Bosea sp. 685: one gene and its partner. The protein of the gene in region 1 binds, or shares a complex with, the protein of each later gene. Links are inferred from orthologs where the notes say so. Each region holds a gene or a part of one and is shown in the gene's direction. Other genes may lie near its edges.

Region 1 (5,115 bases):
ATGATGCGATAGGGCGCCTTCGCCTTGGTGGGCGGTGCGGGGCGATGCTCGGTCACCTGCGCGTTGAAGGTCGCGACATCGCCGATCGGCGCATCGGCGATCGAAGGGCTCGGCCGGCGGTCGATCGCACCGGTCGGCAAGCGAAACAGCAGGTCGATGACGCGTGCGGGGCGCGTCTCGTCGCCGAGGAGCTTGTCCAGCAGCTTGCCGAGCTTGGGGCCGACGCCCGGCAGCGTCGTCACCGGGGCGAATAGCGGGTCGAGAAGGGATGGGCGCAAGCGGCTACTCGGGACATGTCAGGAGTGCGAAGATCTTCGGCGTTCTGCCGCTGACTTCGCCGGGTCGCAACGCTATATAGCGCGCGACGGCAGGCTCCGCGACGGGGCCGGCCCGATCGTCATTGCACCGTTCCAGATTTCTTGCCCGATTTCTTGCCCGAGGTTTTCACATGAGTGGCTCGACGAGGACCAGCGCCGATCTCGACCCGCGCCGGCGAAAGATCCTGTTTCGCGCCTGGCATCGCGGCATGCGCGAGACCGATCTGATCATGGGCCGCTTCGCCGACGCCGAGATCGACAAGCTGAGCGACGCCGAACTCGATCTGTTCGAGCAATTGATCGAAGTGCTCGACCGCGACCTGCTGTCATGGATCACGGGCGAAGCCGAGGTTCCCGCGAATTACGACACCGAGGTGTTCCGGCGGCTGAAGGCGTTCCATCACCACGGCAAGCCGATTCATGTGTGAGACGATGAGGCGCGCGCCCGCGCCCTCGTCCTGGTCGGGCTTGACCCGACCATCTCTGAAACCAGTGGTCCGTTGCCCCGAGATTCTCGGGACAAGCCCGAGAATGACGCTTTCCATATGAGCATCCCGCCTCCCGCCCAACTCGCCAAACTCCAGAGCGATCGCATTCTCGATGCGCTGAATCGTGGCGACAAGCCGACGCTCGCCAGCGTTCCCGATGGATTCGACGCCGTCATCCTGGCCGATCTCGTACGCGCCCGGGCGAAGAAGGCCGAAGGCGCAGCCCTGCTCGTCTTCATCGCCCGTGACGGCCAGCGCCTGCAGGTGCTTGAGAACGCCTTGCAATTCGTTGCGCCCGATCTCGAGGTGATGTCCTTCCCGGCCTGGGATTGTCAGCCCTATGATCGCGTCTCGCCGGCCCCCTCGATCGTCGCGCATCGCATGACGACGCTGTCGCGGCTCGCCAAGACGAAGTCCGGCGACAAGCCGCGCCTGCTGCTGACCACCGTCAATGCGGCGCTCCAGCGTGTGCCGGCCTTCAGCAAGGTGGCCTCCGAGAGCTTTTCGGCCGCGCCGGGCAACATGGTCGATACCGAGCAGCTCGCGCGCTGGCTCGACATGAACGGCTACTTGCGCACCTCGACCGTGCGCGAGACCGGCGAGTTCGCCGTGCGCGGCGGCATCGTCGATCTCTTCCCGCCGGGCATGCCCGCGCCGATCCGGCTCGATTTCTTTGGCGATACGCTGGAATCGATCCGCACCTTCGATCCCGAGACACAGCGCACCACCGGGCAATTGCGCGGGCTCGACCTCGTGCCGATGTCCGAGGCGCAGATGACCAGCGAAAGCATCAAGCGCTTTCGCCAGAGCTACATCACGACCTTCGGCACGCCTGGCCGCGACGACACGCTCTATGAGGCGGTCAGCGAGGGCCGTCGCCCGGCCGGGCTCGAGCATTGGCTGCCGCTGCTGGCGGACAAGCTCGACACGCTCTTCGCCTATCTGCCCGATGTGCCGCTGGTGCTCGACGCCCAGGCCGAGGACGCCGTCGGCGAGCGCATCAGCCTGATCAAGGACTATTACGACGCCCGCAAGGCGGCGATGGACCAGCCGAGCGCCGGCGGCGCGCCCTATAAGCCGCTGCTGCCGAACGCGCTCTATCTCTCGCCGTCGGAATGGCGCGGTATCGCCGACCAGGCGGGTGTCGCCGCGTTGACGCCGTTCCAGTTGCCCGACAGCGACGGCAAGCTGATCGTCGATCTCGGCGCGCGTCAGGGCCGCAGCTTCGCCGCCGAACGCGCCGACAATGCCGGCAGCGTGTTCGATGCAGCCGTCGCCCATGTGAAGGCGCTGCAGGCCGATGGCCGCCGCGTCATCCTAGCCGCCTGGTCGGAAGGCTCGCGCGAGCGCCTGGCGCATGTGCTGGCTGATCACGGCCTGAAGACCGTGCAGATGACGGGTTCGCTGCGCGCCGCCTTCGATCTCAAGCCCGGCACGACGGCGCTGGCTGTCTGGGGCTTCGAGACCGGTTTCGAGGCCGGCAAGCTCGCGGTCATCGGCGAGCAGGACATCCTGGGCGACCGCCTCGTGCGCCCGCGCAAGAAGACGCGCCGGCCGCAGGATTTCATCGCCGAACTGTCATCGCTCAGCCCCGGCGATCTCGTCGTCCATGTCGATCACGGCATCGGCCGCTTCATTGGCCTGCGCACGATCACGGCGGTGGGCGCGCCGCATGACTGCCTCGAAATCCACTATGCGGCAGATTCGAAGCTCTTCCTGCCGGTCGAAAACATCGAATTGCTCTCGCGCTACGGCTCGGAGGACACCGATGTTCCGCTCGACCGTCTCGGCGGTGGCGGCTGGCAGGCGCGCAAGGCCAAGCTGAAGCAGCGCATCCGCGAGATGGCGGGCAAGCTGATCGCGATCGCAGCCGCCCGCGCACTCAAGGAAGCCCCGCGCCTGGTCCCACAGGAAGGGCTCTATGACGAGTTCTGCGCCCGCTTCCCGTTCGAGGAGACCGAGGACCAGCAGGCCACGATCGATGCCGTGCTCGACGATATGGCAGCGGGGAGGCCGATGGACCGGCTGGTCTGCGGCGATGTCGGCTTCGGCAAGACAGAGGTCGCGCTGCGGGCCGCTTTTGCCTGCGCGCTGAATGGCAAGCAGGTCGCGGTCGTGGTCCCCACCACGCTGCTGGCGCGCCAGCACTACCGCAATTTCGCCGAGCGCTTCAAAGGGCTGCCGGTCCATGTCGGCCAGGCCTCGCGCTTCGTGGCCGCGGCCGATCTCAAGGCGGTGAAGGCCGGCATCAAGGACGGCACGATGGATATCGTCGTCGGCACCCATGCGCTGCTGGGAAAGGCGATCGAGTTCAAGGATCTCGGCCTTGTCATCGTCGATGAGGAGCAGCATTTCGGCGTCAACCATAAGGAGCGGCTGAAGGAGTTCCGCGCCGAGGTCCATATGCTGACCCTGACGGCGACGCCGATCCCGCGTACGCTTCAGCTCGCGATGACCGGCGTGCGCGAGCTCTCGATCATCGCGACGCCGCCGGTCGACCGGCTTGCGGTGCGCACGTTCGTGACACCTTTCGACCCGCTGATCGTGCGCGAGGCGCTGTTGCGCGAGCGCTATCGCGGCGGGCGCAGCTTCTATGTCGTGCCGCGCATCGAGGACATTTCCGACGTCAAGGATTTCCTGGACAAGCAGGTGCCCGAGGCCAAGGTCGGCATCGCCCATGGTCAGATGGCGGCAGGCCAGCTCGAGGACGTCATGACGGCCTTCTATGAGGGCCAGTACGACGTGCTGCTCTCGACTACGATCGTCGAATCGGGCCTCGATATTCCCAATGCCAACACGCTCATCGTCCACCGCGCCGACATGTTTGGCCTCGCCCAGCTTTATCAGCTCAGGGGGCGTGTCGGCCGCTCGAAGATCCGTGCCTATGCGCTCTTCACCATGCCGGCCAACCGCAAGCTGACCGAGCAGGCCGAGCGCCGCCTCAAGGTCCTGCAGTCGTTGGACACGCTGGGCGCAGGCTTCCAGCTCGCCAGCCATGATCTCGATATTCGCGGCGCCGGCAATTTGCTCGGCGACGAGCAGTCGGGCCATATCAAGGAAGTCGGCTACGAACTCTACCAGCAGATGCTGGAGGAGGCGGTCGCGGCACTGAAGTCCGGTGTCGATTTCGAGAGCGACGCACAATGGTCGCCGACGATCCAGATCGGCGCGCCGGTGATGATCCCCGAGCATTACGTCACCGACCTGACGCTCAGGCTCACGCTCTACAAGCGGCTCTCGACGCTGGACGACGATGGCGACATCCAGTCCTTCGGCGCGGAATTGGTCGATCGCTTCGGCCCGCTGCCGGACGAGGTGCAGCAGCTTCTGGAAATCGTCGCGATCAAGGCCCTGTGCAAACGCGCCAATGTCGAGAAGGTCGAAGCCGGCCCCAAGGGCATCATCGTCGCCTTCCGCGACAATGAGTTCGCCAATCCCGAGGGCCTCGTGGGCTATGTCGCCAAGATTGGCACATTGGCGAAGGTCCGCCCCGACATGCGCGTGGTCTTCATCGACGATTTCGAGACGGCGGAAGCGCGCCTCAAGGGTACGCGCCGCCTGCTGACGGACCTGGCCCGGATTGCCGAGCGCAAGAAGGCGGCTTGAAAGGCGGCTTGACGATCAGCGCCTGCTGACGTCGATCTCCGCCGCCGAGCGGACATCGATGTCGACGATGGCGAGGTCGGGCCGGTCGAGCGCCGGCAAGGCGCGCCCGTCTCCTGGACGGTGTACCAGGACGACACTCGCCAGCGAGGGATCGGCGGCCAGCCGTGAGCGTGCCAGCGCGGGCTCCATCGCGCCCGGCAGGACGAGATGCACATTGCGTCCACCCGCGACGCAGGCCTGCAGGTCGCCGAGGCTGAACAGGCCGAGCGGCAGCAATTCGACGCCGGTCAGCAGCGCCATGCCTGGCCCGCTCGCCAAAGCGACGAGGTCGCCGCCAACGAGCGTGGTCACGATCCGCGACGAGGCCAACGGCTTCAGCAGGCGCGATATCTCCAACGACTTGCCGAGCACGTCGCGCTCGGAAACCATCAAGGGCCCCGCCAGGCTCAGGGCATCGACGACCTGAAGAGCCGGACGCCCGCTTTGTTCGGGCAGCGGATGCAGGCCGGCGCTCGCCATCAGCGCATCGAGAGGCGCAACGCCGTCCGGGACATCCTGCCCGAAACCGCCCACGAAGCGCGTGCCGAAGGCCCGGACAGCGAGATTGCGCAGCACGATCAGCGGCCGCAGCGGCCCGACACGGCCGACGCCGAGCGCCATCACTGCGTTGGACGCCTCGATCAGCCCCAGCAATTCAAGCTCGT
Region 2 (4,539 bases), 470 kb from region 1 along the record:
CCTTGCTGCTCTTCGACCATCGCAGCTATGGCAGCTTCGTCGGCAGGCTGCTCGCACCGAGCTTCTTCCTCTCCGCCACCGCGCCCGTCGTCTACGCCTCCGTCATCCGGCATTTCGGCGAGACGGGAGCGCTTTACCTGTCGATCGCCATCGCCGTCCTCATGCTGATCGCGGCGGCTCTGCTCAGGCTGCGTTTCCGGCCGCCGCCGGTTTGAGAGGCAGTTCGAAAATCTGAGCCCTTATCCTTCGAGACGCCGCTTATGCGGCTCCTCAGAGGCCCGAAATGAAGCCAAAGATTTCAATGGCTCAGCCCTGACCATCTACACGCCGTCATCCCGGGCGCAGCGAAGCGAAGACCCGGGATCCATGCCGGAGCGCTGCCTGGTTAGGCTCCGGCATGGATCCCGGATCGGCGCCGCTGCGCGGCTTGTCCGGGATGACGGCGCGGGGGATGTCAACCGATCGGAAATCCCTGATATCGCTCGGTTCATTTCGAGCCCGATGGGGTGCATTCCGCAGGAGCGCGTCTCCAAGGATGCTCCGATGCGGACTGGAGCATCCTTGGAGACGCCGCTTCGCGGCTCCTCAGGGTGAGGGCTGGAGGCTCCAAACCGGCTCCGACGCACGGCCAGACGCAAGCGGTCAGGTCTGCTGACAGCTGTTGTCAGGAGAACGGCTGCGGAACATGGCCTTGCATGCTAATCATGCCCGGCGCGCGAAGCCAGGCCTCGTATGGCCCGGCATTTGCCCTATCTCTACCGCTTACCCCAACCGGACGCCCCCATGGCTCGCAATCCTTCCCTCGTCAGCAAGTCTTCCCTCGCCGACCAGGCCGCTGCGCTTGAGGATATGTTCGACGCCAACCGCAAGGTCGATTCGCGTGTGATTTCCGTGCGCGGCGCGCGCGAGCATAATCTCAAGAATGTCGACCTCGCGATTCCGCGCGACAAGCTCGTCGTCTTCACCGGGCTGTCGGGCTCGGGCAAGTCGTCGCTGGCGTTCGACACGATCTATGCCGAGGGCCAGCGCCGCTATGTCGAGAGCCTCTCGGCCTATGCCCGCCAGTTCCTCGAGATGATGCAGAAGCCCGATGTCGACCAGATCGACGGGCTCTCGCCGGCGATCTCGATCGAGCAGAAGACGACCTCGAAGAACCCGCGCTCGACGGTCGGCACCGTCACCGAGATCCACGACTATATGCGCCTGCTCTGGGCCCGGGCCGGCATTCCCTATTCGCCCGCGACCGGCCTGCCGATCGAGAGCCAGACCGTGCAGCAGATGGTCGACCGCCTGACCGAACTGCCGGAGAAGACGCGCGGCTATCTGCTCGCGCCGGTGGTGCGCGGCCGCAAGGGCGAGTACCGCAAGGAAATGGCCGAATGGCTGAAGCGCGGCTTCCAGCGCGTCAAGGTCAATGGCGAGTTCTTCGAGATCCCTGACGCGCCCGCGCTCGACAAGAAGTTCAAGCACGACATCGACGTCGTGGTTGACCGCATCGTGATCAGGCCCGATCTCGGCGCCCGCCTCGCCGACTCGCTGGAGCAGGCGCTGGAGCTCGCCGACGGCATCGCCGTCTTCGAATATGCCGATGAGAAGGACGAGAATGGCGAGGCCAGGCGCGTCACCTTCTCCTCGAAATTCGCCTGCCCGGTCTCCGGTTTCACCATCCCCGAGATCGAGCCGCGCCTGTTCTCGTTCAACAACCCCTTCGGCGCCTGCCCGGCCTGCGACGGCCTCGGCCATGAGATGCGCATCGATCCCGAGATGATCGTGCCCGATCATGCGCTCTCCCTGAAGAAGGGTGCGATCGCGCCCTGGGCCAAGTCGACCTCGCCCTATTACGGCCAGACGCTCGACTCGCTCGCCAAACATTTCGGCTTCTCGATGACGAAGCCCTGGAGCGAATTGCCGGAGAAGGCCAGGACATCGATCCTGTTCGGCACCGGCACCGAGCCCGTGCGCTTCGCCTATAATGACGGCCTGCGCGCCTACGAGGTGAAGAAGCCCTTCGAGGGCGTGATCACCAATATGGAGCGGCGCTGGAAGGAGACGGAGTCGGACTGGGCCCGCGAGGAGATCGGCCGCTTCATGTCCGAGACGCCGTGCAAGGCCTGCGACGGCTTCCGCCTCAAGCCCGAGGCGCTGGCGGTGAAGATCGACATGCGCCATATCGGCGAGATCTCGCGGCTTTCGGTCAAGGACGCGCTGGAGTGGGTCAGCGCCCTGCCTTCGCGCCTGTCGAAGAAGCAAAACGAGATCGCCCCGCGCATCCTCAAGGAAATCCGCGACCGCCTGACCTTCCTGCTCGATGTCGGGCTGGAATATCTGACGCTCGCCCGCGGCTCCGGCACGCTCTCGGGCGGCGAGAGCCAGCGCATCCGCCTCGCCAGCCAGATCGGCTCCGGGCTCACCGGCGTGCTCTATGTGCTGGACGAGCCCTCGATCGGCCTGCATCAGCGCGACAATGAGCGCCTGCTCGGCACGCTTCGCCGTCTCAGGGACCTCGGCAACACCGTCATCGTCGTCGAGCATGACGAGGACGCGATCCTGACCGCCGATTATGTCGTCGATGTCGGCCCCGGCGCCGGCATCCATGGCGGCGAGATCGTCGCCAAGGGCACGCCACAGGACATTCTCGACAACCCGGACTCGCTCACCGGCCGCTATCTCACCGGCGAGCTCTCGGTCGCGGTGCCCGACAAGCGCCGCAAGGCCCAGAAGGGCCGCTCGCTCAAGATCGTCGGCGCGCGCGGCAACAACCTCAAGGATGTCACGGTCGAGATCCCGCTCGGGCTGTTCACCTGCATCACCGGCGTCTCGGGCGGCGGCAAGTCGACGCTCGTCATCGACACGCTCTACAAGGCGGTGGCGCGCAAGCTCAACGGCGCGATCGACCACCCTGCCCCGCATGAGCGCATCGAGGGCATAGAGCTGCTCGACAAGGTCATCGACATCGACCAGTCACCGATCGGCCGCACGCCGCGCTCCAACCCCGCGACCTATACCGGCGCCTTCACGCCGATCCGCGAATGGTTCGCCGGCCTGCCCGAGGCCAAGGCGCGCGGCTATCAACCAGGCAGGTTCAGCTTCAACGTCAAAGGCGGCCGCTGCGAGGCCTGCCAGGGCGACGGCGTCATCAAGATCGAGATGCACTTCCTGCCCGATGTCTACGTCACCTGCGACGTCTGCAAGGGCAAGCGATACGACCGCGAGACGCTTGAGGTGAAATACCGCGAAAAGTCGATCGCCGATGTGCTCGACATGTCGGTCGAGGAGGCAAAAATCCTGTTCAAGGCCGTGCCCTCGATCCGCGAGAAGATGGAGACGCTGCACCGTGTCGGGCTCGACTACGTCAAGGTCGGCCAGCAGGCGACGACGCTGTCAGGCGGCGAGGCCCAGCGCGTCAAACTCTCGAAGGAGCTCTCCAAGCGCGCCACCGGCCGCACCCTCTACATCCTGGACGAGCCCACCACCGGCCTGCATTTCCACGATGTCGCCAAGCTGATGGAGGTGCTGCACGAGCTGGTCGAGCAGGGCAATTCCGTCGTGGTGATCGAGCATAATCTCGAAGTCATCAAGACCGCCGACTGGATCATCGACATGGGCCCCGAAGGCGGCGACGGCGGCGGCGAGGTCGTGGCCCAGGGCACGCCGGAGGATGTGGTGCGCATCGGCAAGGGCCACACCGCGCGCTTCCTCAAGGAGGTACTGGCACGGCGGCCGATCAAGAAGGGGGCGCGGCAGGCGGCGGAGTGAGGGCGTCAAAGTGATAACAACGGACACCGAGCGTGACCGATAACCGCCCACATAGAATGGGGAGTTAACCCGCTCGGAGCAACCACTGACCGAGAGTCTGCTCTCCATTGCTGGTTATGTAGTAAGATCGGTCCGCTCCAAGATGAACCATTCGCTCCGCCCCGAGCGTTTTCAGGGCGGTAGATACGGAGGGCTGGCTACATTTTGCTGAATTGCCTATAGTAGTGCGATTTATGCCTTTCGGCTTCGCATGAGCAAGCAAGAGTAATACCTCGACCTTTGCCGGGACTGTCTTGCCCACGAAGACCTGCCCATTTATTGATTCCACCATCGGGATGGTACCGCGGGTTAAGGCAAGCATAGCGTCGGCTACAGCCTTTTCGTCCGACTTGTGATAGAGACGGAGAAGTTCTGCCATGATCCAGCCGGCCGCTGCGACAGCAAGTGAAACATCAATTGCCGTGGGGTCTGTCTCTTTCACATGCACCGCGTTTCGTTTGCTCCGCATGCCATAGATCATCCCAGCGGCTCGCGGGATCAAGAAGCGCAGAGGTTCAGGCAGGTTAGCGTCCTTCTCAATGGCCTGTATGGTTGTTGCGACCTGCTTGATTTCAGTCGGGGCAGCACCGGTGCGGATATGTTCGAGCACCCGGAGCACATGTTCGACAAAACGGCCCGCTTTGGTTAGCGCTCCCTCGAAATCCCCACCGCGGTGCTTAGCGACAAGTTGCTCGTACGCCTCTACCAACTCGGTGGCGAGCGAGGCCGGAATCTTCGTTGATA

Evidence for each region. The genes of interacting proteins can lie anywhere in the genome.
Region 2: the proteins of mfd (region 1) and uvrA are in contact, whole or in part, in a crystal structure (PDB 4DFC), measured with the Escherichia coli proteins. The link is inferred for Bosea sp. 685 from one-to-one orthologs.

What each region holds. Positions count from the first base shown.
Region 1 is NZ_CP134779.1:2,653,302-2,658,416, forward strand. The notes cover bases 533-4,611. They hold mfd (transcription-repair coupling factor), read left to right. Parts: upstream 533-862; coding sequence 863-4,411; downstream 4,412-4,611. Other genes in these bases: RMR04_RS13985 (FAD assembly factor SdhE), read left to right, coding at 533-745; RMR04_RS13995 (AMP-binding protein), read right to left, coding at 4,427-4,611. In the rest of the region: ATP-dependent DNA helicase RecG, read right to left, coding at 1-278; more of RMR04_RS13985, read left to right, coding at 449-532; more of RMR04_RS13995, read right to left, coding at 4,612-5,115. UniProt on the Escherichia coli protein: Couples transcription and DNA repair by recognizing RNA polymerase (RNAP) stalled at DNA lesions. Mediates ATP-dependent release of RNAP and its truncated transcript from the DNA, and recruitment of nucleotide excision repair machinery to the damaged site.
Region 2 is NZ_CP134779.1:2,185,172-2,189,710, reverse strand. The notes cover bases 454-3,956. They hold uvrA (excinuclease ABC subunit UvrA), read left to right. Parts: upstream 454-783; coding sequence 784-3,756; downstream 3,757-3,956. Other genes in these bases: RMR04_RS11790 (hypothetical protein), read right to left, coding at 3,821-3,956. Also shown: RMR04_RS11800 (MFS transporter), read left to right, coding at 1-215; more of RMR04_RS11790, read right to left, coding at 3,957-4,539. UniProt on the Escherichia coli protein: The UvrABC repair system catalyzes the recognition and processing of DNA lesions. UvrA is an ATPase and a DNA-binding protein. A damage recognition complex composed of 2 UvrA and 2 UvrB subunits scans DNA for abnormalities.